DNA from 4 places in the Streptomyces sp. NPDC102514 genome. Region 4 is predicted to be linked to each of the others. Evidence: riboswitches for the same ligand, from Rfam matches in the RefSeq annotation. Region 4 holds a riboswitch; each other region holds the start of a gene.
What was found. A riboswitch is a leader RNA that binds a small molecule or an ion and turns the genes downstream of it on or off. The one in region 4 is predicted to bind cobalamin.

Region 1 (7,560 bases), 170 kb from region 4:
TCCCGGCCTCGTTCTCCGACAAGGCCGCGCTGCTGATCGGCACCGGACGGCGGACGCCGACCGATGCGGAGAAGACCGCCCTTGGCACCCTCGCCGGGCGGCTGCCGCTCGTACTGGGCTGAGCCGGCACCCGGGGCGGGTACGAGATAGGCCGGCCGATCGGCAGCCCCGCCGTGCCAGGCTCCCGGCCTGGGGGCAAGCGCCTGACCTGGACCGTTACCGTACGGCCGCATCGCACCCCCGCCGGTGCGCTCCCGGCGCTGCCCTTCTAGGGTGCCGCCATGGACTCGCAGCACTACCTCTCAGAACTGTTCTCCCTGGACGGCCGGGTCGCCCTGGTGACCGGCGGCAGCTCCGGCATCGGGCGGGGCATGGCGGAGGCGCTGGCCCGCGCCGGGGCGAGCGTCGTCGTCGTGGCACGCAAGGAAGCGGAACTGCGGGCGACGGTCGAGGAGTTGCATGCGCTCGGCTGCCGTGCGGCCTGGGTCGGCGCGGATCTCGGTACGCGTGAAGGCGTGCGCGAGGCAGCCGAGCAGGCGGTCGAGGCCTTCGGTGAACCCGACATCCTCGTCAACTGCGCCGGCGTCAACCTCCGGCCGCCGATGAGCGAGCTCAGCGACGAGGTGTGGGACACCACCATGGCCCTGAACCTGGACGCGCCCTTCCTGCTGGGCCGGCGTTTCGGCCCGGCCATGGCCGAGCGGGGCTTCGGGCGGATCATCCACATCACCTCGCAGCAGGCCCACCGCGCCTTCGTCCAGAGCGGTGCCTACGGCGTCTCCAAGGGGGCGCTGGAGTCACTGGCCCGCTCACAGGCGGAGGCCTGGTCGCCGTACGGGGTCACCGTCAACACGCTGGTGCCGGGCTTCGTGATGACACCGCTGAACAGGCGGCTGTCGTCCGACCCGGAGAAGGTGGCGGCCCTGGCGGCGCGCACGATGGTCGGACGCAACGGCCTCGCGGAGGACTTCGCGGGCGCGGCGGTCTTCCTGGCGAGCGCCGCCTCCTCGTATGTCACCGGGCAGTCGGTCTTCGTCGACGGCGGCTTCTCCGTGCACTGAAAAGTTTTCCACGACCGGGGTGTGCCCCGTAGGGTGGCCGGTGCAGCTGGTTCGCCCCGTCCGCCAGACGGGTGCGTCGCAAGAGGGAACCCGGTGGGAATCCGGGACTGCCCCGCAGCGGTGAGTGGGAACGACCGCCGTCACACGCACTGGGCCCGGCCGGGTCTGGGAAGCGACGGCCAGTAGGTGTCCTCCGCAGGGAGGACGTGCCCGCGAGTCCGAAGACCTGCCAACTGCCCGTGCGCGAACCATTCGTGCGCGGAGATCCCGGTGACCTCGTGGGCGGGTCGGCGTACTTGATCCGGCGGACGACCGCGCTCTGCGCGCGGTTCGGTTTCCGCCCGGTCCGTCACCCCTTCGCGCTCGCGTCCCGTCCCGGGATCCCAGGGAGATATCTCGCGAAGGAGATTTCCGTGACAGCGCAGTCCGCAGCCGCGGCGGCACGGGCCACCGTGTACGGCTACCCCCGCCAGGGACAGAACCGGGAACTGAAGAAGGCCGTCGAGGGCTACTGGAAGGGCCGGGTCGACGCCGACGCCCTCCGGGCCACCGCCGCCGAGCTGCGCCGGGCCAACTGGCGGCAGCTGGCCGAGGCCGGCATCCACGAGGTTCCCACCGGCGACTTCTCGTACTACGACCACGTCCTGGACGCCGGTGTCATGGTCGGCGCGATCCCCGCACGCCACCGCGCCGCCGTCGAGGCCGACGCGCTCGACGGCTACTTCGCCATGGCGCGCGGCACCCAGGACGTGGCGCCGCTGGAGATGACGAAGTGGTTCGACACGAACTACCACTATCTGGTGCCCGAGTTGGGTCCGGACACCGTCTTCACGGCCGACTCGAGCAAGCAGGTCGCGGAGCTGAAGGAAGCCCTGGCGCTCGGGCTCACCGCACGACCCGTCCTCGTCGGACCCGTCACCTACCTCCTGCTCGCCAAGCCCGCCCCGGGTGTCGCCGGCGACTTCGACCCGCTCACCCTCATCGACCGGCTGCTGCCCGTGTACGCCGAGATCGTCGCCGATCTTCGCGCCGCGGGGGCGGAGTGGGTCCAGCTCGACGAGCCCGCCCTGGTGCAGGACCGCACACCCGCCGAGCTGAACACGGCCACCCGCGTCTACCGTGACCTCGGCGCCCTGGCCGACCGCCCGAAGCTGCTGGTCGCGTCCTACTTCGCCCGGCTCGGCGACGCCCTGCCGGTGCTGGCCAAGGCCCCGGTGGAAGGTCTCGCGCTGGACTTCACCGAGTCGGCCGCCGCCAACCTGGACGCGCTCGCCGCCGTGGGCGGACTGCCCGGCAAGCGTCTGATCGCCGGAGTGGTCAACGGCCGCAACATCTGGGTCAACGACCTGGAAAAGTCCCTCGGCACGCTCGGCACCCTGCTCGGGCTGGCCGACCGGGTCGACGTGGCCGCCTCCTGCTCCCTCCTCCACGTCCCCCTCGACGCCTCCGCGGAACGCGACATCGAGCCGCAGATCCGCCGCTGGCTCGCCTTCGCCCGGCAGAAGACCGCGGAGATCGTCACTCTCGCCAAGGGCCTCGCGGGCGGCACCGGCGCTATCGCCGCCGAACTCGCCGCCAACCGGGCCGACCTGGCCTCCCGCGCCGGGTCCGCGATCACCCGCGACCCCACCGTACGGGCCCAGGCCGCCGCCGTCACGGACGCCGACGCCCGCCGCTCCCTGCCGTACGCCGAGCGGGCCGCGGCCCAGCGCGCCCACCTCGGCCTGCCGCTGCTGCCGACCACCACCATCGGCTCGTTCCCCCAGACCACGGAACTGCGCACGGCACGGGCCGACCTGCGCGCCGGGCGGATCGACAGCGCCGGGTACGAGGAGCGCATCCGGGCCGAGATCGGCGAGGTGATCTCGTTCCAGGAGAAGACCGGCCTCGATGTGCTCGTGCACGGCGAACCCGAACGCAACGACATGGTCCAGTACTTCGCCGAACAGCTCACCGGATACCTCGCCACCCAGCACGGCTGGGTCCAGTCCTACGGCACGCGGTACGTCCGCCCGCCGATCCTCGCCGGGGACATCTCCCGCCCGGAACCCATGACGGTGCGCTGGACGACGTACGCCCAGTCGCTCACCGCCAAGCCGGTCAAGGGCATGCTGACCGGGCCCGTCACCATGCTCGCCTGGTCCTTCGTCCGCGACGACCAGCCGCTCGGCGACACCGCCCGCCAGGTCGCCCTCGCCCTGCGCGACGAGGTGAACGACCTTGAGGCGGCCGGGACTTCGGTCATCCAGGTCGACGAACCCGCCCTGCGCGAGACGCTGCCGCTGCGGGCCGCCGACCGTCCGGCGTATCTGGCGTGGGCCACCGAGGCGTTCCGCCTCAGCACCGGCGGCGTACGCCCGGACACCCAGATCCACACGCACATGTGCTACGCCGAGTTCGGTGACATCGTGCAGGCCATCGACGACCTCGACGCCGACGTCATCAGCCTGGAGGCGGCACGCTCGCACATGCAGGTCGCCCGCGAGCTGGCCGGACACGGTTATCCGCGTGAGGCGGGGCCCGGTGTGTACGACATCCACTCGCCCCGGGTGCCGAGTACGGACGAGGCCGCCGCCCTGCTGCGCAAGGGACTTGAGGCCATCCCCGCCGAGCGCCTCTGGGTCAACCCCGACTGCGGTCTGAAGACCCGGGCCTGGCCCGAGACGCGCACGTCCCTGGAGAACCTGGTCGCCGCGGCCCGCACGATCCGCACGGAACTGTCCACGTCCTGATCCGCGCGGCGGGCCGGGAGCGGGGGCGCGGGCCCCGGGCTCCCGGCCCGTACCAGGGCTATTCGGCTGTCGCCAAAATGTCCGACTCGCACGATCCTGGAGCTGCTACACCTGAACGTGCCGGTGCTCGCCCCGCCGGGGGGCGGGGCGGCACGGTCACCGGACAGCAGTCCGCGCCGGTGACGAGGCGCGGACCTCACGGGGGGGGTGAGTCATGGACGTGGTCAGTACCGCGGAGGTACCGCGGGAGGAGCGGTTCGGTTTCTGGCGTGAGGTGAGTTCGAAGCTCTGGGTGCCCTATGAAGCACACTGCGAGCGGCGGGTGGCGGGCGCGTTCCGGGCGCAGGTCGGCATCAGCCAACTCGGGCCGGTGCAGGCGACGTTGATGACCACGCTGGCGCACTCGGTGCACCGTACGCCCAAGCTCATTCGCCAGGCGGATCCCGAGGTGTTCAAGCTGGGCTGCATCGTGCGCGGTGGCGGCAGGATCACCCAGGACGGCCGGTGCACGGATTTCGGGGTCGGGGACCTGATGCTGTTCGACCCCTCCCGCCCCTACCTCGCCGGGTTCACGCCGGAGGTGCCGGGAAGTCAGCAACTGCTGCTCCTGCGCTTCCCCCGTTCACTGCTTCCACTGCCCCACCGGGACGTGCGGCGGCTGAGCGCGGTGCGCATCCCGGGCGGGACGGGTGTCGGCGCGCTGTCCTCGCACTTCCTGATGCAACTGGCGCGGCGCATGAGGGAACTCAGTCCCGCCGACACCGCCAGGCTGTCCACCCTCACCCTCGATGTGCTGACGGCCGCGCTGGCCAACGCGCTGGATGCCCGCAGCTCGGTGCCGCCGCACACCGCACGGCGGGCGCTCATGGCCCGGATCCATGCCTTCGTCCGGGAGAACCTGGGCGACGCACACCTGACTCCGGACGCGATCGCCGCGGCGCACCACATCTCCTTGCGCTATCTGCACAAGCTGTTCCACGACGAGGGGCACACCGTCGCCGGCTGGGTGCGTGAGCGTCGCCTGGAGCAGTGCCGCCGCGATCTCGCCGACGCCCGGCTGGCCACCCGGCCGATCGGCGCGATCGCCGCCAGGTGGGGGTTCGCCAGTCCCGCGCACTTCAGTCAGGTGTTCCGCGGCTCCTACGGCCTGTCCCCGCGCGAGTTCCGCAGGCAGTGCACGGAGACGAAAGACCTGTGCGCTCACACGTAACGACAGGTCCGGTCGTGGCGCGCACCCTTCTGAGCAAGGGTCACGACTGGAGGTAGACGTGCTCAGGAAATTCATCGCCGCTGTCGCGGTGACCATCGGAATCAGCCTCGCGGGAGCGGGTGTCGCCACCGCGGCGACGTCCGGGGTGGTCGAGCGGGTCAGGCCGACCGCCGAGGCCTCGGCCGCCGCCGTCTGGCACACGATCGGCTACTACGAGACGCTCTCGGAATGCCAGGCCTGGGGGAAGCTCTATGTCTCCCTGGGCTGGGCCAAGGCCTGGGCCTGCGACGACGTGGGCGCCTGGCGTCTGCGCGTCCTGGACTGAGCGGACGGGCGGCCGGCCACCGCCAACTGCCTTACGTGCGGCTCGAATTCGCGGGTTCTCGCACCAACGGGCGGCACTCGCCTCTATGTTCGCTGCGGCACGTCGTCACGACAGCCCACGAACCTGGAGGCCCTGCCCATGCGCACCTCGTTCCGCACCGCGGTGGTCGGCGCGGTCGCCGCCGTCACCGTCCTGGCCGGAGGAACGGCCCGGGCAACTCCGCCCGGTCCCGGAGTGACCGGCACCCTGATCGCCCAGAAAACGGTCGGCGGCACCGACTACGTCGTCCGGGAGATCACCGTGCCGCCCGGCCAGGCCACCGGCTGGCACTACCACGACGGCCCGCTCTACGCGTACGTGAAGCAGGGCACGCTCAGCCACTTCGACTCCACGTGCGCCTCGGACGGTGTGTATCCGCGCGGCAGCAGCATCCAGGAGCCGGCCGGCGCCGGCAATGTCCACATAGGCCGCAACCTGGGAGACACACCGGTCGTCCTGACGGTGCTGTACGTACTGCCGCACGGCGCCCCGTTCTCCGAGGACGCCCCGAATCCCGGGTGCGCGTTCGAGTAGCGGCGCAGCCGGCTCAGGCCGTGGTGGCCCGGTCGCGGTTCCGGTCCCGACCGCGGTCCCGATCCCGGTCACGGTCCCGGCTCAGGCGCTTGCGGAGCGTCTGGGCGAACTCCTCCGCCTCCGCCAGCTGCGCGCGCAGCTTCTCCACCTGCCAGACGGCATGCTCCTCGTACTCGCGGACGCGCCGCAGCAGGGACTGCCGCTCGTACGCCGTCATCTCCTCGTCGGAGTCGAGGCGGTCGGTGACGGCCAGCAGGTCGCGCATCTGCTCCAGGCTGAAGTCGAGCGGCTGCATACGGCGGATCGCCTTCAGCCGTGCGACATCCTCCCTGGTGTAGAGGCGGAAGCCGCCCTGGGAGCAGGCGGAGGGCGCGACCAGGCCGGTCGCCTCGTAGTGGCGGATCGTGCGCAGTGCCAGCTCCGTGCGCGCGCCGACCTCGCCGATCTGCATGTGCTCGCTGCTCATCCGGGCGCCCTACCTCGTCTGTCTCGTCTGTGTCCGTCGCCCTTGCCATGGGGCGGTAGACGTCGATCGCTACCGTGACGTCGAGGTAAAGTATGTGATCATCAGGTCGGTTCCATGTCGTTCCCACTCCGTGGGACGGAAGAAAAGTTCCCGTGGCGCCCTCCAGCCCCCCCCAGCCCTTCAGTCCCTCAGCCCTTCACCGCCCCCGCCGTGAGGCCCTGGACGATGTGCCGGCTGGCGAAGGCGAACAGCACCATCGTGGGCAGGATGGTCAGGACCGCCGCCGCGGACATCGAACCCCAGTCGATGTTGAAGCTGGAGATGAAGCCGTTCAGGGCCGTCGGCACGGTCTTGTTGCTGTCGCTGTTCATCAGCGTCACCGACAGGAACAGCTCGTTCCAGCAGTTGACGAAGTTGAAGATGAACGCCGCGATGATCCCGGGCCGCATCACCGGCAGCAGCACCCGGAACAGCGCCCCGAACCGGGACAGGCCGTCGATCATCGCGGCCTCCTCCAGCGCGTCCGGGATGTTCTCGAAGAAACCCCGGAGCATCACCGTGCAGAACGGGATGCAGACCGCGATGTAGACGAGGATCAGCCCGAGCCGGTTGTCGACCATCTTGAGGTCGGTCATCAGCAGGTACAGCGGCCCCAGCGCGATGAACGTCGGAATCATCTGGGTCACCAGGGCGGCCATCAGCAGCGCCGACTTCGTACGGAACTCGAAGCGGGCCAGTACGTACGCCGACAGCATCGAGATGACCGTGGCGATCGAGGCGGCGACGGTCGCCACGATGAGGCTGTTGGTGAGGTAGACGCCGAAGTCGGCCTTGCCGAACAGTCCGCTGTAGTTCTCCAGCGAGAAGTGCTCGGGCCAGTAGGCGATCGGGAAGGCGAAGATGTCGCCGGGCGCCTTGAGCGAGGTGATGGTGATCCAGTAGAGGGGGAAGACGGTGAAGACCAGCCACAGCCCCAGGAAGGTGAACTTGGTGACCCGGCCCGCCGTGGACTCCTTGCCGATCACGGCTTCACCTCTCGCTTCTCGCGCGTGGCCAGGAGGAAGAAGACCGCGAACACCAGCAGGGTGGCGACGACGATGAGGCCGAGCGCGGAGGCTCTGCCGTAGTCGCCCTGCTGCGTGATCTTGATCATCCACGTGGTCACGATGTGCGTCTCGTTGTTCGGTCCGCCG
Region 2 (7,560 bases), 340 kb from region 4:
AGATCAGCCGGTTGGCCTTGCACTGGGCGATGACGGCGGCCACGTCCTCGGGGCTGTTCTTGCTCCAGCGGTGGCCGTCGGAGAGGACGACGCGGACGGAGTTGGCTCCGAGGGCCTTGATGTCGGCCAGTGACTGCGTCTCGCCCGGGTACCAGGTGTGGGCGTGGTTGACGCCGCGCATGACGAAATCGTTGCCGTTGCCTTCGAGCAGGCGGCCGTCGTCGATATGGAGGCCGGTCGCGAGGGCGCCCGGAGACGCGCCGGGCGGGTCACCGGGCAATTGCGCGTGTGCGGCGGTCGGTACGAGCGCGCCGAGAACGACGAGCCCGAGCAGGGCGGCCAGCCCGGCGAGGAACGCGCTGACGAGGTTCTTCCGTGTCGTGCTTCTTGTTCTTCTCACTGCGACTCCAGGGAGTGAGCGCCAAGAAACTTGGGTTGCGGGAAAGTGGGAGCGCTCCCATAGAGTCACCTTGCCAGGGGCACGTCAAGACTTGGCGCATGCTCGGCCGCGTAACGGATGTGCCGGAGGGGGCCTGCGGGGAGGCCCCCTCCAGGACGTGTCAGGACCCGGCGGCTGCGGGAACCCCGGCGTCGAAGGGCACGGACGTGTGCTGATGGACGATCAGCCAGCGGTCGCCCGTCAGCCGGTAGCCGGTGGTCACCCGTGCCGTGGTGTCCAGCGCGTGGCCGCCGGCCAGCGTGGCGCGCATCCGTACGAGCGCGTGGCTGAAGGCGATGCTCTCGTCGACCCGCACGCGAAATGCGAGCACCTCGCGCTCGACCGGCCCGGACAGCGTCGAGAACCACACCTCCTCGGCCTTGCGGAGCGCCTCGACCCCGCGCTGCTCCAGACCGCTCACCGGGTGGAACACCTCCACGTCCGGTGCGTAACAGGCCATCGCCCGGTCGAAGTCCCGCTCCCGCCCGGCGGCCGTCAGTTCCGCGTCGAGCCGGCGGATCTCCCCCTCGGCGTCCTCGTCGTCCCAGAACGCGCGCACCTCCATGGCCCCGAGGGCCGCCACCGGGTGCTTCGAGGCGGCCTCCACTGCCTCCTCCAGGCTGTCGCACTCAAGGATGTCGTACCCGGCGACGTACTCCTTCGTCTCCGCGAACGGACCGTCGGTGCGCAGCACTTCGCCCTCGCGGACGCGCACGGTCACCGCGTCGGCCGGGGGCCGCAGCCGGTGGCCGTGCAGCCGTACACCGCGGCGCACGCTCAGCTCCTCCACCCATGGTTCGACGGGGGCCATCCCCGAGGCGTCGGCGGTGTCGTCGCCGCAGACCAGCAGCATGTACTTCATGGTTCCTCCCGGTGTTCCTGAGACCCTGTACCTCCCCGACGAACCGGGGTGAGCCGAATCGACACCCCCGCAGCATCTCCTGTGGACCGGCGCCGCAGAAGGCGGCACCCGGCAGCGGTGTGGCCTGTTCCGGGAGCCCGCGGGACACCTGCCGTACGTACGCTGGGAACAGGTGGCGGAAGAGGGGGCGTCAAGGATGGCGGGACAGTCGTGCACGGGGTGCGCCGGGACCATGAGGTCGCTGCGCGAGGAACTGCGACAGGCCTCGGAGGAACGGTCCTTCGCCGGACTCCCGATGCCCCGGCCGGACAGCGGACGGTCCGCGGACACCCCTGACCCGGCCGGGGACGACCTGGTGGCCCTCATCGAGCGTCAGGTGGCCGAGCACGAACAGGACCTCGGGCCCGACCATCCGGACACCCTGCGCTCCCGCAACAACCTCGCGGGCGCCTGTCTGCAGGCAGGACACCTCAAGCAGGCCGTTTCACTGTCCGAGCGGAACCTGGCCGACAGCGAGCGCGTCCTGGGCGCCGCCGATCCCCACACGCTGACCTGCCGGAACAACCTCGCGGGCGCGTACGAGGCGGAGGGCGCCCCGGACCGTGCCGTCCCGCTCTACGAGAGCGCGCTGGCGGCCCGCGAACGCGTCCTGGGACCCACCGACCTGCTCACCCTGCAGTGCCGGGACAATCTCGCCCGCGCCCACGTGCTGACGGGGAACCCCGTGCTCGCCGTCCCGCTCCATGAGCGCACGCTCGCCGACCGTGAACGCGTCCTGGGCGCCGACCACCCCGACACCCTGCTCTCCCGCTGCGAACTCGCCCATGTCCACCACACGGTGGGAAACCCCGCGCGCAGTGCCGAGCTGTTCACGCGAGCCCTGGCCGACAGCGAGCTCGGCCCCGGCCACCCCGCGACCGGGCAGCTGCGGGAACTCCTGACCCATGTGCAGGGCGGCTGAACAGGCGCTCCGTTCCCACCGGGAGGACCGGCGCGCGCCGCGTGACCACTCTCACGCCCCCCGAGGGCCGCTTGTCACCACCCCTGTACGCGCACTACTGTCACGACGCCTTGGTGCTCGGGAAATCGGTGTGATGCCGGTGCGGCCCTCGCCACTGTGATCGGGAAGTCCGGCTCCGGCCCTCACGGGCAGCCACTGGGTCCTCGGACCCGGGAAGGCGGAGCACGGGTGGTGTTACCCGTAAGCCAGGAGACCGGCCAAGGCACGTCAACCATCCACGAGGTGCTGGAGAGGGTCTGCTGAGCCATGCACATAGCCGAGGGTTTCCTTCCTCCGGCGCACGCGGTCGCCTGGGGCGTCGCGTCGGCGCCGTTCGTCGTCCACGGAGTCCGGTCGCTCACCCGTGAGGTCAGAGAACATCCCGAGAGCACGCTCCTCATCGGCGCGTCGGGGGCCTTCACCTTCGTTCTCTCCGCACTGAAACTGCCGTCGGTGACCGGCAGTTGTTCACATCCCACCGGCACCGGCCTCGGCGCCATCCTGTTCCGGCCACCGATCATGGCGGTCCTGGGCACCATCACCCTGCTCTTCCAGGCGCTGCTGCTCGCGCACGGCGGACTGACCACGCTGGGCGCCAACGTCTTCTCGATGGCGATCGTCGGCCCGTGGGCCGGCTACGCGGTCTACCGGCTGTTCCGGCGGTTCGACGCGCCGCTGATGGTCGCGGTGTTCTTCGCCGCGTTCGTCGCCGACCTGTCCACCTACTGCGTCACCAGCGTGCAGCTGGCGCTCGCGTTCCCCGACCCGAGCAGTGGATTCCTGGGCGCGCTCGGCAAGTTCGGCTCGATCTTCGCCGTCACCCAGATCCCGCTCGCGGTCAGCGAGGGCCTGCTCACCGTGCTCGTGATGCGGCTGCTGGTGCAGTCGAGCAGGGGTGAACTGACCCGGCTCGGTGTGTTCCTGACCGGCAGGCGGACCCGGACCGGGAAGTCCGGCCCGAACGAGACTCCCGAGACCGACGAGACGCCCGAGACGACCGGGACGGTGGCCCGATGAGCCGTAACGCGAAGATCAACGCCCTGCTGCTGTTCGTGGTGGCCGCGCTCGCCGTCCTGCCGCTGGTCTTCGGCATGGGCGACCACAAGAAGGAGCCGTTCACGGGCGCCGACGCGGAGGCGGAGACCGCGATCACCGAGATCGAGCCGGACTACGAGCCGTGGTTCTCCCCCCTGTACGAGCCGCCCTCCGGTGAGATCGAGTCGGCGCTGTTCGCCCTCCAGGCCGCCCTCGGCGCGGGCGTCCTCGCCTACTACTTCGGCCTGCGCCGGGGCAGGCGCCAGGGCGAACTGCGGGTCCTGGCACAGCGGGAGGACGACCAGGGACCGACGGACAAGGCGCCCGGCGATGCCGGTGCGTCCGCGGCCGGACCGAGCCGACCGAACGAACGGGCCTGAACCTTCGTGCTGCCGATCGACGCGGCGGCGCACAGCAGTCGCTGGCGCCGCCGCCATCCCGTGGACAAGGCCGTGCTCGGTCTCGGCCTGACCGTCCTCGCGATCTCCCTCCCGCCCTGGCCGGGCGCCGCCCTGGTCCTGGTGACCGCCCTCACCGTGCTGCTGGGCCCGGCCTCGGTACCCGCCCGGCGGCTCTGGCGCGCCTACCGGGTGCCGCTGGGCTTCTGCGTGACCGGTGCGCTGCCCCTGCTGCTCCAGGTCGGCGGCCCGGACGGGTTCGTGACCCTGGCGGAGGGTGGTCCGGTACGCGCCGGGGAACTCCTGCTGCGTACCTCGGCCGCCTCCCTCGGCGTGCTCCTGTTCGCGTTCACCACTCCCCTGTCCGACCTGCTGCCACGGCTGGTCAACGCCGGGGTGCCCGCGCCGGTCGTCGACGTGGCCCTGGTGACGTACCGGATGAGCTTCCTGCTCCTCGACTCGGTGCGCCGGATCAGGGAGGCGCAGGCCGCCCGGCTCGGGCACACCACGCGGGCCGCCACCTGGCGTTCGCTGGCCGGGCTCGGTGCCACGGCCTTCGTGCGGGCCTTCGACCGGGCGACCCGGCTGCAGGCCGGACTCGCGGGCCGCGGCTACGACGGCACCCTGCGCGTCCTGGTCCCGGAGGCCCGGATCTCCGCGCGCTTCACCCTCGCCAGTGTCGCGCTGCTCGCGGCGGTGGCCGCACTCACCTTCGTACTGGAAAGGCCGCTGCGATGAGCGAGCCCGTGCTGGTCGCCCTGCGGGACGCGTCCTACGCGTACGAGGACGGCCCCACCGTGCTCAGCGGCCTCGACTTCGAGGTGCGCGCCGGGCGGGCGCTCGCCCTGCTCGGCCGCAACGGCAGTGGCAAGACCACCCTGATGCGGCTGCTCAGCGGCGGACTGCGCCCGCACAGCGGTCAGTTGACCGTGGAGGACAGGCCGGTCCGGTACGACCGCAAGGGCCTGACCCTGCTGCGCACGACCGTCCAGCTGGTGGTCCAGGACCCGGACGACCAGTTGTTCGCCGCGTCCGTCTTCCAGGACGTGTCGTTCGGACCGCTGAACCTCGGCCTGTCCGACACCGAGGTACGGGCCCGGGTGGACGAGGCGCTCGCCGCGCTGGACATCTCGGCCCTGGCCGAGCGCCCGACCCATCTGCTCTCCTACGGTCAGCGCAAGCGGACGGCGATCGCGGGTGCCGTGGCGATGCGGCCGCGCGTCCTGATCCTCGACGAACCGACGGCCGGGCTGGACCCGGACGGCCAGGAGCGGCTGATCGCGACCCTCGACGGGCTGCGGGCGAGCGGCACCACCGTGGTGATGGCGACGCACGACGTGGACCTCGCCCTGCGCTGGGCCGACGACGCGGCACTCCTCACCCCGTCCGGAGCGGTCACCGGTCCCGCGGACGCGACCCTGGCCCGTACGGATCTCCTGGAGCAGGCGGGACTACGGCTGCCCTGGGGGATCGCGGTGGCCGAACTGCTGCGTACGCAGGGCCTGTCGACCTCGCCGTCCACCGGCCCGCGCACCGCGGAGGAGCTGGCCGCGCTGACCTCGCGGCACTCCGCTCCCCCGGTGCCGGCCGAGAACTGAGCGCCGTCAGTCGGCGGGTGTCACCCTGGTCACCCTGCCGCGGGCGTCGGCCTGCAGATAGCCGCTCCTGTTGAGCTCGTCGGCGAGGTAGACGAACATCTCCGCGTCCCGGTCGAACACATTGTTCGGTGACTTGACCACGAGGTAGCGGGTCGTCGCGTCGTCGACGTTCAGCTTCTTCTCCGCCTCGGCGAGCAGGGCGGGGAGCCTGTCCCAGTCGAGGCCGTCCAGGGTCATCGGCTGGGCCCCACCGGCCAGCTGCGCCTTGATCGGGCTCTCCTGGACGCCCCGGCCCACGTAGTAGGTGTACTGCTCGTAACTGGTCCGGCTGCCCTCGACCATCACCTGCGCGGAGACGTAGTCGGGATAGACCGTCAGGGTGCCGTACCGGTCGCGGCCCGTCTCCTTCTCCAGTGCCTCGAACGCGGTACGGATGCCGTCCGGCGTCAGCAGGTCGGTGGGCGTCTTCTGTTCCGTGCGCCGGGGCGTGGGGCTCTTGTCGGCCGTACCGGTCCTGTCCTTCGACGAGGAGTCGGCCGACGGGTTCGCCGTCGCTCCGCTCGTGGAATCGCCCGAGGCCGACGATCCCGAGCCCTCTCCGTCGGGCAGCAGTGTCCACGCCAGCACGCCCACCAGCACCGTTCCGACGGCGGACAGGGCGACCGCGGCCCGGCGTCCCCGCCGCGCGGGTCGTGCGGGCGCCGGGCCGGTCGGCCGGGGCACGGCGTCCTGCGGAGGGGTGAGCCGGTAGGAAGTGGGTTCCGTACGGTCCTCGGGTACGGCGTCGGCCGCACCCTCGCTCATGGCGTCGGCCACTCCCGGGCCCATACCCGCGCCCGCGCTCACAACTGTCAGCATGCGGTCGAACGTCCCGGCGTCCGGGCGTGCCTGCGGGTCCCGCACCAGCACGCACATCAACGCGTCCGTCAGCGGGCCCGCCTTGCGGGGCGGCGGAACGTCCTCGTACAGGACGGCCGCGAGAGTGGCCATCGTCGTGCCCCTGCGCAGCGGATGGTGGCCCTCGACGGCGGCGTACAGCATCATCGCCAGCGACCACAGGTCCGACGCCGGCCCGCCGTCGTCGCCCGCGATGCGCTCGGGTGCCATGTAGTCGGGCGTGCCGATGATCGAGCCGGTGGCGGTCAGGGCCGTCGACTCACGGATCGCCGCGATCCCGAAGTCCGTGAGCACGGGGCGGCCGTCCGGGCGCAGCAGGACGTTGGCGGGCTTGACGTCCCGGTGCTGGATGCCGGCGTCGTGCGCGGCCCGCAGCGCGGCCAGTACCTCCCGCCCGATCCGCGCCGTCTCCACGGGGTCCGTCGGGCCCCGCTCAAGACGGTCGGCGAGCGAGCCGCCGCCGACCAGTTCCATCACGATCCACGGATACGTTCCCTCGCCGCCGTCGACGATGTGATGGATCGTCACGACGTTCGGGTGGTCGATCCTCGCGAGTGCCCTGGCCTCGCGCAGCACCCGTTCCCGCAGCAGCCGCGCGCCCTCCGGGTCGTACTCGGCGAGGTCGATGTCCGGGGGCCTGACCTCCTTGACGGCCACGTTCCGGTGCAGGGCCAGGTCCGTGGCCCGCCAGACCGTGCCCATCCCACCGCCGCCGAGCCGTGCCTCCAGCCGGAACCGCCCGTCGATGACCCGTCTGCCGGAGTCCCCGTTGCTCATGCGCGGGAGCTTAGAGGACGGGTACGACAGGCCTTCCCCCGGGCGGCCGTGCCCTCACGGAGTGCCCGCGGCCGTCGGCCTGCCGAGGTAGGTGAGGGGACCGGGGTCGGGTACGGGGATCTCGTGGAAGCCGAGACGGTCGTAGAAGGCGCGCGCGGCGGCATTGGCGGTGACCATGCCCAGATGGACCGCCGGGACGCCACGGTCGTGCAGGGCGGCGAGGAACGTCCTCATCAGTCCCCGCCCGAAGCCCCGCCGCTGCCAGTCCGGCAGGAGGTCTATGTGCAGATGCGCGGGATACGCGGCCAGGTCGGGCAGGATCATCCGCTCGGGAGTGTGCAGGAGGACGATCATCTCCTCGCCGGGTGTCCGGGGGTCAGCGGTGGGCTCCGGATAACGTCCGGCAACCCGCGGGATCCAGGTCGCGCGGAAGTCCTTGACGAACTGTTCCGTGTCGGCCGCGCCGACGACGTAACCGACCGCGCGACCCGATCCGTCGTCCAGGACGAAGGCGAGTTCCGGCTCCAGGTGGCAGTAGGGCGCGGCGAAGATGG
Region 3 (7,560 bases), on a different contig from region 4:
TCCACGTCGGCGTCCGGCAGGCCGATCTCGATGGTGACGGCTTCCCCGTAGCGGACGTCCCGCACCTCGCGGCCGGTGGAGCGCAGGTCGTTCTGCACCTTGCCCGCCCGCTGGTGGTCGACGGTCACGGTCGCGAGGCGGAAGCGTCTGCGGGTGAGGGTGCCGAGGGTGTCCAGGGCCTCTCCCACCGAGCCGCCGTAGGCCCGGATGAGTCCGCCCGCGCCGAGTTTGACGCCTCCGTAGTAGCGGGTGACGACGGCGACGACGTACCGCATGTCGCGGCGCAGCAGCATCTGGAGCATCGGGACGCCCGCGGTGCCGCCCGGTTCGCCGTCGTCGCTCGCCCTCTGTACGGAGGCGTCGGCGCCGATGACGTACGCGAAGCAGTTGTGCGAGGCGTCCGCGTGCTCCTTGCGGACGGCCGCGACGAAGTCCTGGGCCTCCCGCTCGGTGGCCGCCGGTGCCAGTGCGCAGAGGAACCGGGAGCGGTTGATCTCGGTCTCGTGCACCCCTGCGCGGGCCACGGTGCGGTACTCGTCCTGCATCCCCCCAGCGTATGCGCGCCAAGCACCCCCCAGGGACGCACGACGGCCCTCTCGCGTACACCCGCCACAGCGACGCCCCACCCCCCTAGGGGCGCGGGGAACTGCGCAATCCCGCACGCCCACCACAGCGACGCAACACCCAAGAACGCACCTCCTCAGGGGCGCGGGGAACTGCGCAATCCTGCACGCCCGCCACAGCGACGCCGCACCCAAAAAAACAAACCCCCCGGGGCGAGGGGCATGGCCGGGCTACCGGCCCCGCCCGCGACGCCCCTTCTCCCCGCGCGCCCGCTTCCCCCGCGCCACGATCATCTCCGTGAGCAGCGCCGTACCAGGGCCCAGGGACTCCCAGCCGGGGCCGTGCCACGCCAGGATCGCGATCGCCGAGGTGGGGAACTTCATACGGACGTCGTCGAGCGCGTCGTCGAGACTGTCGCCCGCCAGCGTGAGGACCAGTTCCTCCAGCCCGGGGTTGTGCCCGATCAGCAGCAGGGTCTCGGCCTCCGCCGGAGCCTCGCGCACCGCTTCGAGCAGGTCGGGCACCTCCGCCCCGTACAGCCGCGCGTCATGGCGCACGGGAGGCGGCGTACCCCACTCGGCGGCGGCCAGGTCCCAGGTCTCCCGGGCGCGTACGGCGGTGGAGCAGAGCGCGAGATCCGGCAGGCAGTCGGCGTCGGCGAGGATCCGCCCGGCGGCCGGGGCGTCGCGGCGCCCGCGCGACGCGAGGGGCCGCTCGTGGTCGGGGACGCCGTCCGGCCAGGCGGACTTGGCGTGCCGCAGCACGACGAGACGGCGCAGCGGGCCCGCTCCGGCGCGCGCGATCACGCCGGAGCCCCGCGGCCGATGTCCCGGGTCAGTTCGAGGCCGAGCAGCCGGTCCGCGTAGGCGTACGTCTCGAAGCGGGCCCCGTCCGGAACGGTCCCCGACGTCTCCACCTTCCGCAGCACGCCCAGGACGGCGGGTACGTCGAGGTCGTCCTCCCAGGCGGCGCGCAGCTGGTCCCGTACGGGGTCGGGGATGGGGCCCGAGGGCCGGGTGGCCCAGCCGGCGACGGCGCCCCGCCAGTGCTTCAACTGGTCCTCGGCGTCCGTGAGATCGGCCGCGTCGAGCCGTAGCTCCTCGTCCCGGGGGCGGGCGAGCAGGGCGAGGCGCAGGGCGGACGCGCTCTCGTCGTCCTGTGCCACCGCGCTCCCGATGTCGGCCGGGGCGACCTCGACGCGCAGCACGCCCGCCGCCTCGTCGGCAGTGCTCGCGCTGCCGGGCGGCCCGTCGGTCCGGGCGCGCACGCTCAGCACCTGGGCCTCGCCGAGGCCGAGGCCGCTGTCCCGTTCGTCCTCGAACGGCCGGATGCCCAGCGCCCTGGCCCGGGCCCGCAGTTCCGCGCGGTCCTCCGTGCCGGTCAGCACGGTCCACACGGGGGTCCCGCCGATCTCCAGGGCCCGTACGAGGACGTCGGCGGTCAGGAGCACGCGCAGGCCGGTGGCGTCGGGGCGCTCCACCCGCGCCTCGACGCGGGTCAGGCCCCGGCGGGCCGGGGTGGCGGTGACGGGGTCGCCTGTTCGGGCGTCGGTGATACGCAGCACGGGCTGAGCGTAGGCGTGCGAGGGGCCGCGCGCAGGGATGCCGACATCATTCCGGACACGCGTTCGCGAGTTCCTGGGGCGCGGGACGGCTCACGGTGCCCAGGAAACGCACGTGCGGCCGGCCGTCGGGACCGTCGGAGTCGTCGCGGGTGACGGCGGTCCGTACGCCGTAGACCTCGGCGATGAGGTCCTCGGTGAGTACGTCGCCCGGTGTCCCGGTGGCCACCACGCGGCCCTCGCGCAGGACGACGAGCCGGTCGCAGTACATCGCCGCGAGGTTGAGGTCGTGCAGGGCGACGACGCTGGTGACCGGCAGCGAGGTGACGAGGTTCAGCAGGTCGAGCTGGTGCTGGATGTCGAGGTGGTTGGTGGGTTCGTCCAGGAGGAGTTCACGGGGTTCCTGGGCGAGGGCGCGGGCGATCTGCACGCGTTGGCGTTCACCGCCGGAGAGGGTGTGCCAGGACTGGTGGGCGCGGTCGGCGAGGCCGGTGCGGGCCAGGGCGTCGCGTACGGCCTCCTCGTCGGCCTGCGACGGGGGTGTCCAGGCGCGGCGGTGCGGGGTGCGGCCGAGGCGTACGACGTCCAGGACGCTCAACTCGACCTGTGTGTCGGCCTGTTGCTCGACCACCGCGATACGGCGGGCGATGTCGCGGCGGCCCAGTTCGCCGAGGGGGCTGCCGTCGAGGGTGACCACGCCCGAGGCCGGGGCGAGGACGCCGGAGAGCAGCCGCAGGAGGGTGGACTTGCCGGAACCGTTGGGCCCGAGGAGGCCGACGGTGGTGCCGGGGGCGGGGCTGATACTGACGCCGTCCAGGATGACGCGTCCGTCGGCGGTCCGGGTGACGCGGCCGGCCCGGAGGCCGGCATCCCGCACGGCCGTACCCTTCTCGACGCCTTCCGCGCGCCCGGCGGCGATCCCGGCGCCCTCGGTGGTCCCGGCACCTTCAGTGGTCCCGGCGTGCTCGGTCGTCATCGTGTCCTCCGCGTCCGGTACAGCACCAGCACGAACACCGGTACGCCGATGAGTGAGGTGACCACACCCACGGGCACCTCCTGGGGGTCGAGGACGGTACGGGCCAGGGTGTCCACCCACACCAGGAACACCGCGCCGGCGAGGGCGGCGACCGGCAGCAGCCGGGCGTGGCCGGAACCCACCACCGCGCGGGCCGCGTGCGGCAGGACGAGTCCGACGAAGCCGATGGCGCCGGCCGAGCTGACGAGCGCGGCCGTCAGGAGCGCCGTCACGCACAGCAGCACCAGCCGGGTGCGGGCCACGGACACCCCGAGGGTCGCGGCGGCGTCCTGGCCGAAGGCGAACGCGTCCAGCGTGCGCGCGTACGCCAGACAGACCGCCAGCGCGACCACCAGGACCGCGAGGCAGACCCAGACGTCCGTCCAGCCGACCCCGCCCAGCGAGCCGAGCAGCCAGAACAGCACCCCTCGGGTGGTCTCGGCGTCGGCGGCGGTCATCACCACGAAGGAGGTGAGCGCCGAGAAGAGCTGCATCGCGGCGACACCGCTCAGCACCACGCGGTCCGTCGTCCCGCCGAGCGTGTGGCTGAGCAGCAGCACGAGTCCGAACGACAGCAGCGCGCCGAGGAACGCGCCCGCCGAGACCGACACCAGGCCGCCGCCCGCGCCGAGGACGACCACGACGACCGCGCCGGTCGAGGCTCCGGAGGACACCCCGAGGACGAACGGGTCGGCGAGCGGGTTGCGCAGCAGGGACTGCATGACCGCGCCGCACACGGCGAGTCCGGCCCCGCAGACGGCGGCCAGCAGGGTGCGCGGCAGCCGCAGCTGCCAGACGATGCCGTCCCGGATGGGGCTCAGCTCCGTACTCCCCCAGCCCAGATGGGAGGCGACCACGGACCAGACGTCGGCGACGCGGATGTCCGCCGGGCCGATGGTGATCGCGACGGCGACGGAGGCGACGAGCAGTGCCACGCCGGCCGCGCAGAGCAGTCCCACGCGCGGCCGTGCCATCCGGCGAGTCACCCCGTGAGCCCGAACTCCCGCAGGGCGGTGGCCACTTGTTCGACGCCCTCGACGGTACGGATGGTCGGGTTCATGGCCTGCCCGCTGAGCAGGACGTACCGCTTCTTCTTCACGGCGGTCATGTTCTTGGTGACCGGGTCGGACTCCAGGAACTCGATCTTCTTCTTCGCGGACTCGGCGGTCTGCGACTTGCGGGTCAGATCGCCGATGACGAGGACGTCGGGGTCGCGGTCGGCGACCGTCTCCCAGTTGATCTGGGGCCATTCCTCGTGGGTGTCGTCGAAGACGTTCTTCGCGTCGAACGCCCGGGTGATGATGCCGGGGGCGCCGCAGCAGCCGGCCATGTAGGGCGACTCGGAGTTGGCGAACCAGTACAGGAGGGAGACGTCCGAGGCGTCGATGCCGGCGGTGGCCTTCTGCATGCGCTGCCGGAGCTCGGCGACCAGCTTGTCGCCCCGCTCCTCCACACCGAACACCTCGGCCAGGTCGCGTATCTCCCCGTAGATGGCGTCGATGCCGAGGGGCTTCTTGCGGGCGCCGTCGCCGTCCCCGGTGTTGTCCTTGCCCGCGCAGTCGGAGGGCGAGACGTACGCGGGTACGCCGAGCTTCTCGAACTGCTCGCGGGTGGCGACGCCTCCCTTGCCGAGCGTGGACACGAACGAGGCGGCGACGAAGTCGGGGTCGGCGTCCAGGACCCGTTCGAACGACGGGTTGTTGTCGGCGATCCGCTTCACCTGCGCGTCGGCCTTCTCCAGGCCCTTCATCACCGGGTCGGTCCAGGTGGCGCTGCCGGCCATCCGGTCGGCGAGGCCCAGCGAGAACATGATCTCGGTGGTGCCCTGGTTGAGGGAGACGGCCTTGCGCGGCGGGGACTCCACGCGGACGGTGTGGCCGCAGTTCTCCAGGGTGACGGCTGCCGCGGAGTCCTTGCCGGCTGAGCCGGACGAGTCGGCACCACCGCACGCGGTCAGCAGAACGACCCCGGAAACGAGCAGGGCGGCAGGGCGGGTGGGGCGTGCGATGGGCACGGAAGTTCCTCAGACGTCGAGGGCTCGAACGCGGAGCCCGGTCGTACGGTGCTCCCCCGCCGTCTCGGGACCGCGGAGGCCGCCAGCAGGTCTTCGGACTCGGGTTCACCCGGACGAGGCGCCTTCCCGGACCGTCGATCCGGTCCAGTGGCCGATGCCCCGCCCGTCACCCTCACCGCTGCGCGTCAGCTCCGGATTTCCACCGGATTCCCTGACCCACGTACATGGGTTCGACTGGCTTTCGCAAGCTATCACGGCGGCTTTCACGGCCGTGCGGCAGTGCGGTGGGGGCTCGGTCGCGGCTCGGCGAGGGCTCGACGGGAATGCCGGTCTCCGCCGCCCGTTTCGTACGTTTCTCCTGTTCCGGCGGTGTTCACGGCGGCGCCACGCCCGTGCCCCCGCGGCCTGAATGAGTGGTTCCGTTCAGCGCGCCGCTCGGAGGCACCGGAGGACCGACCCATGCCGCAGGACCAGCCCATGACCGGAACCGCCGGAACCGCCGGAATCACCGGACCCGCCGGAAGGGACATGGCCGGAAGGGATCCGTCCGGGAGGGGCCCGGCCGATGGGGAAGCCGCGGCGGCCATCGACCGCCGTCGCTTCCTGCTCGTCTCCGGCACCCTCGCGATGGCGGCGGGGGCGACGGCGGCAGCGGGAGCGGCGACCCTCGTCCCGCCGCAGCGCCCCGGCCCCTCCGCGGCACCCGCGGCCGAACAGGTGGCCCCGCGGCCGGCCCGTGCCACCCGGCGGCCGGCGCCGTACGCGGCCACCACCCTGGACATGACCGCCCGGCTGAGCGGAAGCCCGCACTCCGGCAGCTACCGCCGACTGGTCACGGGCCCGGGCCGGCCCCTGGTCGTACGGGAGGAACTCGCCCCCGCCGCCACCGGCCGCCCGGACCGGCGGACCCCGCTCGCGTGCTTCGTCCAGTTCACCGACCTGCACCTGACCGATGTGCAGAACCCGCTGCGCACGGAGTTCCTGCGCTCGGGCGGGGCCGCGGCCTGGCGTCCTCAGGAGGCGCTGACCGTGGCGGGGGCCGTCGCGCTCGTGGAGCAGGTGAACGCGCTCGCCGAGGGCCCGCACACCGGTCTGCCGCCCGCCTTCGTGATGACGACCGGCGACAACATCGACAACAACTCCGCGCTCGAACTCGACTGGTTCCTCACGCTGATGAGCGGCGGCCGGATCACTCCCGACTCCGGCGACCCGTCGGCGTACGAAGGCGTCCAGGACTCGGGGCTCCCCCTCTACTGGCACCCGGACGACCCGGGCCTGCGCGACCTGGACAAGCGGCGCGGGCTGCCCGCCGTCCCCGGTTTCCTCACGGCCGCGCGGCGGCCGGTGACCAGCCCGGGGCTCGGCATCCCCTGGTACTCGACGGTGGGCAACCACGACGATCTGCCCGGCGGCTGCCTGTCACCCGCGCTCGGCGACTTCGCGACGGGCTCCCGCAAGCTGATGTCGGTCCCGGACACGGACACGGCCGCCTACGCGAAGGCCCTGCGGACCGGCGACGACCCCAAGAGCGAGGTGCTCGAAGCGATCCTGCGACGGCACACCCGCTCGGCGCGGACCGTGACGGCCGACGAGCGGCGCCGGCTGTGCACCCCGCACGAGTATCTGGCCGCACACCTCGACCCCGGGCGGGCAGGGGCGGGACCGGTCGGCCACGGCTACACCCAGGACAGCCTGGACGGCGACCGGATGTACTACTCCTTCCGGATCGCCGAGAACGTCATCGGCGTCAGCATCGACACGACGTACCGCAGCGGCCACTACGAGGGCTCGCTGGGCACCGGTCAACTGCGCTGGCTGGAGCGGACGCTCGCCGCGCACAGTTCCCGGTCGTACGCCGCCGACGGCCGCCTCGTACGCAACTCGCGGGCCGACGACGCCCAGGTGCTGGTTTTCAGCCATCACCACAGCCCGAGCATGACCCGCCGCCCCGACGCGGCCCGCTCGGAGGAACCGCGGCACGACGGCGCGGAGGTCCTGGCGCTGCTCGGCAGATTCCCGAACGTGGTGGCGTGGATCAACGGCCACAGCCACGTCAACCGGATCACGGCGCATCCCCACCCGACCCCGGCCCGCTCCTTCTGGGAGGTCAACACGGCCTCCCACCTGGACTATCCGCACCACGCCCGGCTGATCGAACTGACCGACAACGGGGACGGCACGCTGTCGCTGTTCACCACACTCGTCGAATCCGCGGCCCCGCACCGCACGGCCCCCGACTTCACCGACCTGTCAGCGGTGGGCCTGGCGTCCCTGTACCGCGAACTGGCCTACAACGCCCCGAACCTGACAGAGACCACATGGGCGGGCACACCCCAGGACCAAAACGTGGAACTACTACTGACCACCGACCTGTAGCTTTCAGCTTCGGGCTCGCGGGGCCTGCCG
Region 4 (7,560 bases):
CGACGACATCGCCCTGATCACCGCACTGTTCGCATAAGGCTCCGCGGCCGGAACATCCGGGGTCCGGCAGGGGGCTAGGCTCTGCCTGTGCTCGGATCAGCGGGGTCGGACTTGAGGAAGAACACGCCTGTTCTCGTGGCGCGTTGGGGTGCGCTGAGCGTGGTGAGCCGGGACGCGGTGTTCACCGTACTGCTCGCTCCGCTGGTGTTCGCGCCGGTGACGGCCCCGATCGGCGCACAGTTCGGCGATCTGCCGGAACATCCGTCAGGACTGCCGGGTGCGCTGGTGACGGCCGTTCTCTGGCTGCCGCTGGTGCTGCGGCGCAGGTGGCCCGTCGTGTGCCTCGGGCTGATCGCGGGCGCGTTCGCGGTCCATCAACTGGTCGGTTATCCGCAGAGCTGCGCGACGCTGGGCCTGTACATCGCGCTGTACAGCCTCGGAGCCCATGGGAACCGCGCCAGTGGCATGCGCCGCGTTCTGGCGGTCGCCGTCGCCGTCACGGCGTTCACGCTGTTCGCGTTCGGGCTGCACCACAGGGGCTCGCCCCAGCACGCGGCCGACTTCGTCCTCATGTACCTGATCCTGGTGGTGTGCTGGGCCGTCGGCAGGACCGTACGGGCCCGGCAGGACGGGGAGGCGGAACGGCGCCGGCTGAGTGTGGAGGCGGCGATGTCACGCGAACGCGCCCGTATCGCACGGGAGTTGCACGACGTGGTGACCCACCATGTCACCGCCATGGTGGTCCAGGCGGACGCCGCCCAGTTCCTGCTCGCCGACGCGCCCGAGCGGGTGGAGACAGGACTGGAAGCGATCAGTGACTCCGGGCGGCGGGCCCTGAGAGACCTCCAGCATCTGCTGGGCGTACTGAAGGCGTCCGGCGGGACGTCCGACGGCACGGCCGCCGACGGCCCCGCGGACGCGCCGGACCGGACCCCGGAGCCGGGCCGACTGAGCGATCTGGTCGAGCAGACCCGCACCGCCGGACAGCCCGTGGAACTCGCCGAGCGGGGCGAACGGCAGGAGCTGGCCACCGCCGTGGAACTGGCCGCGTACCGCGTGGTGCAGGAGGCGCTGACCAACGCGCTCAAGCACGCCCCGGGCCACCGGACGCTCGTCCAGGTCCACTACGGCCGCAAGGACGTGGAGGTCGAGGTGACCACCGAGGGAGCGCCCGCAACGGCGACCGCCCAGCGGCGCCGACCGCTGGGCCGGGGCGGCGGGCACGGCCTGATCGGGCTGCGCGAGCGGGTGAGCGTGTTCGGCGGCGAACTCTCGGCCGGCGACCGGCCGGACGGCGGCTTCAGCGTCCACGCCCGCATACCGTCCGCGGGACACGGCGAAGCCGCCGCACACGGGGGAGAGGCATGACCGGGCCGGGCGCCGCGGCGCCGATCAGGGTCCTGGTCTGCGACGACCAGGAACTCGTACGCACCGGCTACGTCACCATCTTCACCGCACAGCCGGACATCGAGGTCGTGGGAGAGGCCGGGGACGGCCGCGCGGCGGTCGAGAGCGCGCGGCGGCTGCGCCCGGACGTGGTGGTGATGGACATCCGCATGCCCCTGCTCGACGGCATCGAGGCGACCCGGCTGCTCGCCGGCCCCGGCGTCGTCGACCCGATGCGGGTCCTGGTCGTCACCACCTTCAACCTCGACGAGTACGTGTACGAGGCACTGCGGGCCGGAGCGAGCGGCTTCCTGCTCAAGGACTCGCCCCCGCGCGACCTGGTGCACGGCATCCGGACGGTGGACGCGGGAGAGTCACTGCTGGCGCCCGCCGTCACCCGGCAGCTCGTCGGCAAGTTCGCTGACCGGCTCCGCCGACCCCAACGGGACCCCGCCGCACCGGCGTTGGCCGCTCTGGCGCCGCGCGAGACGGAGGTGCTGAAGCTGATCGCCGAGGGCCTGTCCAACACCGAGATCGCCGACCGGATGGTCATCAGCCGCGAGACCGTCAAGACGTACGTGTCCCGCATCCTGACCAAGCTCGATCTGCGGGACCGGGTCCAGGCGGTCGTGCTGGCCCACCGGGTGGGCCTGGTCGGCGCCCACGACTGAGCGCGGGCTCCGGTCGGCCCGGCTCAGCTCGACGGGTACGGGGACGCCTTGAGCTGCCGGGCCAGATGGGCCGTGTTGGCCGCCAGAGTGGCCGTCGTGGCGGAGGTGGTCTCGGGCGTCTTGTCGAGGTCCTGGTAGTCGGTGCCCTGCATGGCTTCGCCGACCCAGTAGGTGACCGCGTTCGGAGCGAGTGAGAAACCCACGTCGTTGAGCCCCTGGAAGAGGTCGGCGCTCACCTTGTGGGCCCCGTCCTCGTTGCCGACGACACACACCGCGGCGACCTTCCCGTAGGTGAGCATCCGCCCCTCGTCGTCCGTCTCGGAGATCTCCGCGTTCAGGCGCTCCATGACCCGCTGGGCGATGCTGCACGGGTGGCCCAGCCAGATCGGCGTCGAGAGGACCAGGATGTCGGCGCCCAGGACCGTGGCCCGGATCGCCGGCCACTCGTCACCGTCCCCCATGTCGGTCTCCACTCCGGGGCGGACGTCGTGGTCGGCGATCCGGATCACCTTGCCGGTGACACCGTGTTCGCCCAGCGCCGCCATGGTCTGCTCGGCCAGCAGCTGCGAGCTGGAGGCCGCGGGCGACGGCGAAAGGGTGCAGACGAGAGCGACAGCGCGCAAAGGGGTCGTTTCTGTGGTGGTCATGGCGCAGGAGTACCCCTTGTCGCGGCCGCATACCCAAGTTCACCTCAGAGGCGGAGGGCCGGCGGTGCGTCGGGAGCGAAATGTGCGCGAACCGTGAATTCGTGTGAGTGGACGGAGATCATCTGGGCACACGGTGTCTCGGAGGTCAACAAACATGATTCCCCTGCTTCTTGTTCTTCTGCTTACCCTGATCCTCTTTGGTGCGGGTTTCGCGCTGAAAATTCTGTGGTGGGTCGCGATCGTCGTTCTGGTCCTGTGGCTGATCGGCTTCGTCGCCCGCCCGAAGGGCGGCAGTGGCCGCTGGTACCGCTGGTAGCCGACCACATCGGTGCAGTTCAGGCCGTATGCGGCAGCGCTGGGCCCCCGATTCGGGGCAGCGCGTGCCCGCTCCGGGAAACCCGAGAAAAACCCGGCCCGAATTGAGTGAGTGAAGCCCCGGACGAGGGGCACCCGCCGCCAAGACGGTGGTTACGAAAATCGCCGTGCACGACGTACGGAAAAAGAGAGGGCCGGTGGGGAACCCCACTGTCCTCTGTTTACCGGAGGAGTTGTTTTCGCGTGACTGAAAATGTATGGGGTTACAAGTCGACCGCGGGTCGTCTGGCAGGCGTCGACCTCACGGGTTACAAGGTCGAGGCCACGGACGGCAGTATCGGCAAGGTCGACAAGCACTCCGACGACGTCGGTGACGCTTACCTGGTGGTGGACACCGGTGTGTGGATCTTCGGCAAGGAGGTCCTGCTCCCCGCCAGCACGGTCGTCAGCATCGACCAGGGCGAGCAGAAGATCGTCGTCGACCGCACCAAGCAGCAGATCAAGGACGCCCCGGAGTTCGACCGCGACAAGCACCTGGGCGACCAGGGCTACCGCGACGAGCTGGGCACGTACTACGGCACGGGCGGCCCGCACATCTGAGTCGGACCCGTACCGCATCACCCGACGGCCCCGGGACTCCTCCACGAGTCCCGGGGCCGTCGCGCTGCCCCGGACCGCCCGGCCGGACGCGTCATTGAGAAGATCACTCGTGACGTGAGCGTCCATCGCACCATCGCGTCCCGAAAGGAACCAACGAACTCATGCGTGTCATCGTGGCCCGCGGTCCGACGGAGGTAATCGGATGACCGGCAACGAAGAGTCCGTCCTGCTGCACACGGCCGGCCGGGCCGCCCACCTCACCCTCAACCGCCCGAGAGCCATCAACGCCCTCGACCACGCCATGGTGCGGCGCGTCGACGAGGCGCTGACCGCGTGGGAGCACGACCCCGCCGTCGAGACGGTCGTCATCACCGGAGCGGGGGAGCGCGGCCTGTGCGCGGGCGGCGACATCCGTGCCGTCCACGACGACGCCCGCGACGGCAACGGCGCCGCCGCGGCCGCGTTCTGGCGTGACGAGTACCGCCTCAACGCCCGTATCGCCCGCTGGCCCAAGCCGTACGTCGCCGTCATGGACGGCATCGTCATGGGCGGGGGCGTCGGCATCTCCGCGCACGGCAGCGTCCGGATCGTCACCGAACGGTCGAGGATCGCCATGCCCGAGACCGGCATCGGCTTCGTGCCCGACGTCGGCGGCACCTACCTGCTCTCCCGCGCCCCGGGCGAACTGGGCACCCGGCTCGCCCTGACGGGCGCGGCGATCGGCGCCGGGGACGCCCTGCTGTGCGGGCTCGCCGACCACTACGTACCGTCCGACTCGCTCCAGCACTTCATCGACGACCTCGCCGAGCTGCCCGTACGGGAAGCGCTGGACCGGCACGTGCGGCCCGCGCCGGAAGGGGAGTTGGCCGGGCAGCGGGAGTGGACCGACTCCTGCTTCGCCGCCGACACGGTTGAGGAGATCGTCGGGCAGCTGCTCGACCACGGCGATCCGGCGGCGAAGGAGACCGCGGAGACCCTGCTCGCCAAGTCGCCCACCGCGCTGAAGGTCACCCTGGCGGCTGTGCGCCGCGCCGGGCGGCTCGATTCGCTGGAGCGGGTGCTGGCGCAGGAGTACCGCGTCTCCTGCGCCGCCCTGACCACGCCCGACCTGGTCGAGGGCATCCGCGCCCAGGTCATCGACAAGGACCGCAACCCACGCTGGTCACCGCCCACCCTCGCCGAGGTCACCGACACCGACGTGGAACGCTTCTTCGAGCCGCTGGGGGAGCACGGACCGGAGTGGGAGCCGGGCAGCTGAGAGGTAAGTGTTCGGTGTGAGCAGGTTCTTGTCGGCTCCTGGTCTTGGGCATGAACCCGTCGAGCGGTAGCGTCACTTCGATACCGACGACGGCGACACGGAAGCCGGTGGGAAACCGGCACGGTCGCGCCACTGTGAACGGTGTGACTCCCCCGAGGGGAGCGCACCGTGAGTCAGACCCGGGGCCGTCGTCCTGTGCACCACCGAGATGGGACGCGAGTTCCCAGAGGAGGCCCCGTCATGGCGCAGCATGTCGCCCCGCCGAGCACCACCCCCGTCGTGCCCGCCAAACTGCCGCTGAAGGACATCGCTCCCTGGGCGGTCTTCATCGGCGTCCTGATGCTGGTCCTGCTGTACTTCGTCGGTGCCGAACAGGGCGCCACCTCCCTCGTCTCCGGCGAGAACGTCCATGAATGGGTGCACGACGCACGTCACCTGCTCGGCTTCCCCTGCCACTGACGAGGGGCCCCGCACACCCATGAACTCCGCAACGGTAAGAAACCTGCTCGTGCGGGGCATGCTCGCCGGCCTGGCCGCCGGCGTGCTCGCCCTGATCGTCGCCTACTTCCTCGGCGAACCGAACGTCGACAGCGCCATCGGTTTCGAGGAGTCCCACGCAGCCGCGCACGAGCACGGGCACGAGGTCGAACTCGTCTCCCGCAGCCTGCAGTCCACCGCCGGCCTCGCCACCGGCGTACTGATCTACGGAGTGGCCTTCGGCGGCATCACCGCCCTCGCCTACTGCTTCGCCCTCGGTCGCGTCGGCCGTTTCGGCGCCCGCGCGACGGCGCTGCTGCTCTCGGGCGCCGCACTGCTCGCCGTCTACGTCGTACCGTTCCTGAAGTACCCGGCCAACCCGCCCGCGGTCGGCAACGGCGACACCATCGGCAAACGGACCACCCTCTACCTCCTCATGATGGTGCTGAGCGTGCTCCTCGCGGTCGCCGCCGTGATCGTCGGCAAGCGGCTCGCCCCGAAACTGGGCACCTGGTACGCCACCGTCGCCGCCGTTCTCGGCTTCATCGTCCTGATCGGACTGGCGTACGCGTTCCTGCCCACCGTCAACGAGGTCCCCGGCGACTTCCCGGCCGCCCTGCTCTGGCGGTTCAGGCTCTCCGCCCTCGCCCTGCAGATCACGCTCTGGTCAGGCTTCGGGCTCGTCTTCGGTGAACTGGCCGAACGGCTGCTCCACCCGAAACCCGCCACGGCCCGGACGAGTACGGCGGCACCCGCCCCGCACTGACCGGCCGCGCGGACTCACCGGTCCGCGCCCGCTCCGGCGGCGTCCAGCGGCTGCCCGAGCCGCAGGTTCCACCGGCCGCCGCGTCCACTGACCGTGGTGGACGTCAGCGGCGGCACGTCGATCCGCCAGAAGGCCGCGGCAGGCGCTCCCAGCACGTGCGCCACCGCGGCCCGTACGACATCCGGTTCGACGACGGCGAGGGTACGGCCGTCCGTGGCCGTACCCGTACCCGTACCCGTGTCCGTGTCCGTTTCGGCGGAGGACTCCAGCCAGCGCGCCACCCGGGCGCAGAAGTCGGCCACGGACTCCCCGTCGTGCGGTGCGGAGGCCGGCTCGGCGAGCCATCGGGCCACGGCCTCCGGTTCGGCCGCGGCGACCTCGGCGAGCGTACGGCCGCGCCAGCGCCCCGCGTCCAGTCCTGCCAACTCCGCCGTCTCCACCGCGTCCAGTCCGAGCGCGGCGACCGTCTCCCGGCAACGCGCCGAGGGAGAAGCCACGACGCGCGCCGCCGACGGCAGGGATCCGGCCGCGGCACGGGCCTGCGCCTCCCCGCCGGCGTCGAGCGAACCCCCGTCGTCGAAGCGCGCCTGACGCAGTGCCGAACTCATCGCGGGCGAGACGAACGTGATGCGGTGGGTCATGCGCCCGCTTCCCGCGCTTCCCGTGTTTCGTGTGCTTCCAGTGTCACTTTGCTGAGCATGTCCATGCTGGCGGATGCTACCGCCGGGGCTGCATGCGATCGACGCATCGCATCGATGCATCAGATCGGTGCGTGCGGTCAGCCCCGCACCGGCGTCCCCGTACGCGCCGCGATCTCTCCGGCCGTCACGCCGGGGGCCCTTTCCACGACCGTCAGCCCGTCCGCCGTGATGTCGAAGACGCCCAGATCGGTGATGACGCGATGGACGCAGGCGCGGCCGGTGAGCGGTAGCGTGCAGGTGTCGACGAGCTTCGGCGTCCCGTCCTTGGCGGTGTGCTCCATCAGCACGATCACCCGCCGGGCACCGTGGACCAGGTCCATGGCACCCCCCATCCCTTTGATCATCTTTCCCGGGACGCTCCAGTTGGCCAGGTCTCCCGCGGCGGACACCTGCAGGGCGCCCAGAACGGCCGTGTCGACATGACCGCCCCGGATCATGCCGAAGGACAGCGCGGAGTCGAAGAAGGAGGCCCCGGGCAGGACGGTCACCGTCTCCTTGCCCGCATTGATCAGGTCCGGGTCCACCTCCCGCTCGGTGGGGTACGGGCCTGTGCCGAGGATGCCGTTCTCCGAGTGCAGGGTCACCTGTACGTCAGGGGACAGGTGGTCCGGGATCGTCGTGGGCAGCCCTATGCCCAGATTGACGTACGAGCCGTCGGTCAGCTCCCTGGCGGCGCGGGCCGCCATCTGTGCACGGGTCCAGGCCATCAGGCGCGTACCGTCCTCTTCTCGATCCTTTT

Region 1: it holds a riboswitch for cobalamin, as region 4 does, so the genes downstream of both, metE (5-methyltetrahydropteroyltriglutamate--homocysteine S-methyltransferase) here and ACZ60E_RS02175 (CbtB domain-containing protein) in region 4, are expected to answer to the same signal.
Region 2: it holds a riboswitch for cobalamin, as region 4 does, so the genes downstream of both, ACZ60E_RS00610 (energy-coupling factor ABC transporter permease) here and ACZ60E_RS02175 (CbtB domain-containing protein) in region 4, are expected to answer to the same signal.
Region 3: it holds a riboswitch for cobalamin, as region 4 does, so the genes downstream of both, ACZ60E_RS35035 (ABC transporter substrate-binding protein) here and ACZ60E_RS02175 (CbtB domain-containing protein) in region 4, are expected to answer to the same signal.

Annotation. Positions count from the first base shown of each region.
Region 1 covers NZ_JBVJLW010000001.1:297,080-304,639, reverse strand. The annotation lists gene ACZ60E_RS01415 (maleylpyruvate isomerase N-terminal domain-containing protein) at 1-122, shown strand, start outside; gene ACZ60E_RS01410 (SDR family NAD(P)-dependent oxidoreductase) at 282-1,061, shown strand; cobalamin riboswitch at 1,092-1,309, shown strand; gene metE (5-methyltetrahydropteroyltriglutamate--homocysteine S-methyltransferase) at 1,475-3,793, shown strand; gene ACZ60E_RS01400 (AraC-like ligand-binding domain-containing protein) at 4,008-5,003, shown strand; gene ACZ60E_RS01395 (hypothetical protein) at 5,062-5,328, shown strand; gene ACZ60E_RS01390 (cupin domain-containing protein) at 5,467-5,901, shown strand; gene ACZ60E_RS01385 (MerR family transcriptional regulator) at 5,915-6,367, opposite strand; gene ACZ60E_RS01380 (carbohydrate ABC transporter permease) at 6,556-7,392, opposite strand; gene ACZ60E_RS01375 (carbohydrate ABC transporter permease) at 7,389-7,560, opposite strand, start outside.
Region 2 covers NZ_JBVJLW010000001.1:128,793-136,352, reverse strand. The annotation lists gene ACZ60E_RS00625 (cellulase family glycosylhydrolase) at 1-400, opposite strand, end outside; gene ACZ60E_RS00620 (nuclear transport factor 2 family protein) at 561-1,301, opposite strand; gene ACZ60E_RS00615 (tetratricopeptide repeat protein) at 1,534-2,262, shown strand; cobalamin riboswitch at 2,357-2,538, shown strand; gene ACZ60E_RS00610 (energy-coupling factor ABC transporter permease) at 2,569-3,318, shown strand; gene ACZ60E_RS00605 (energy-coupling factor ABC transporter substrate-binding protein) at 3,315-3,716, shown strand; gene cbiQ (cobalt ECF transporter T component CbiQ) at 3,723-4,472, shown strand; gene ACZ60E_RS00595 (energy-coupling factor ABC transporter ATP-binding protein) at 4,469-5,332, shown strand; gene ACZ60E_RS00590 (serine/threonine-protein kinase) at 5,339-7,006, opposite strand; gene ACZ60E_RS00585 (GNAT family N-acetyltransferase) at 7,061-7,560, opposite strand, start outside.
Region 3 covers NZ_JBVJLW010000017.1:6,796-14,355, reverse strand. The annotation lists gene ACZ60E_RS35060 (YigZ family protein) at 1-545, opposite strand, end outside; gene ACZ60E_RS35055 (SixA phosphatase family protein) at 795-1,370, opposite strand; gene ACZ60E_RS35050 (hypothetical protein) at 1,367-2,128, opposite strand; gene ACZ60E_RS35045 (ABC transporter ATP-binding protein) at 2,175-3,002, opposite strand; gene ACZ60E_RS35040 (FecCD family ABC transporter permease) at 3,098-4,114, opposite strand; gene ACZ60E_RS35035 (ABC transporter substrate-binding protein) at 4,123-5,154, opposite strand; cobalamin riboswitch at 5,222-5,408, opposite strand; gene ACZ60E_RS35030 (TIGR03767 family metallophosphoesterase) at 5,683-7,530, shown strand.
Region 4 covers NZ_JBVJLW010000001.1:467,782-475,341, forward strand. The annotation lists gene ACZ60E_RS02140 (SpoIIE family protein phosphatase) at 1-37, shown strand, start outside; gene ACZ60E_RS02145 (sensor histidine kinase) at 136-1,368, shown strand; gene ACZ60E_RS02150 (response regulator) at 1,365-2,057, shown strand; gene ACZ60E_RS02155 (flavodoxin family protein) at 2,081-2,704, opposite strand; gene ACZ60E_RS02160 (hydrophobic protein) at 2,859-3,020, shown strand; gene ACZ60E_RS02165 (ribosome maturation factor RimM) at 3,263-3,619, shown strand; gene ACZ60E_RS02170 (enoyl-CoA hydratase/isomerase family protein) at 3,822-4,877, shown strand; cobalamin riboswitch at 4,951-5,081, shown strand; gene ACZ60E_RS02175 (CbtB domain-containing protein) at 5,118-5,336, shown strand; gene ACZ60E_RS02180 (CbtA family protein) at 5,356-6,120, shown strand; gene ACZ60E_RS02185 (histidine phosphatase family protein) at 6,135-6,761, opposite strand; gene ACZ60E_RS02190 (3-oxoacid CoA-transferase subunit B) at 6,899-7,528, opposite strand; gene ACZ60E_RS02195 (CoA transferase subunit A) at 7,528-7,560, opposite strand, start outside.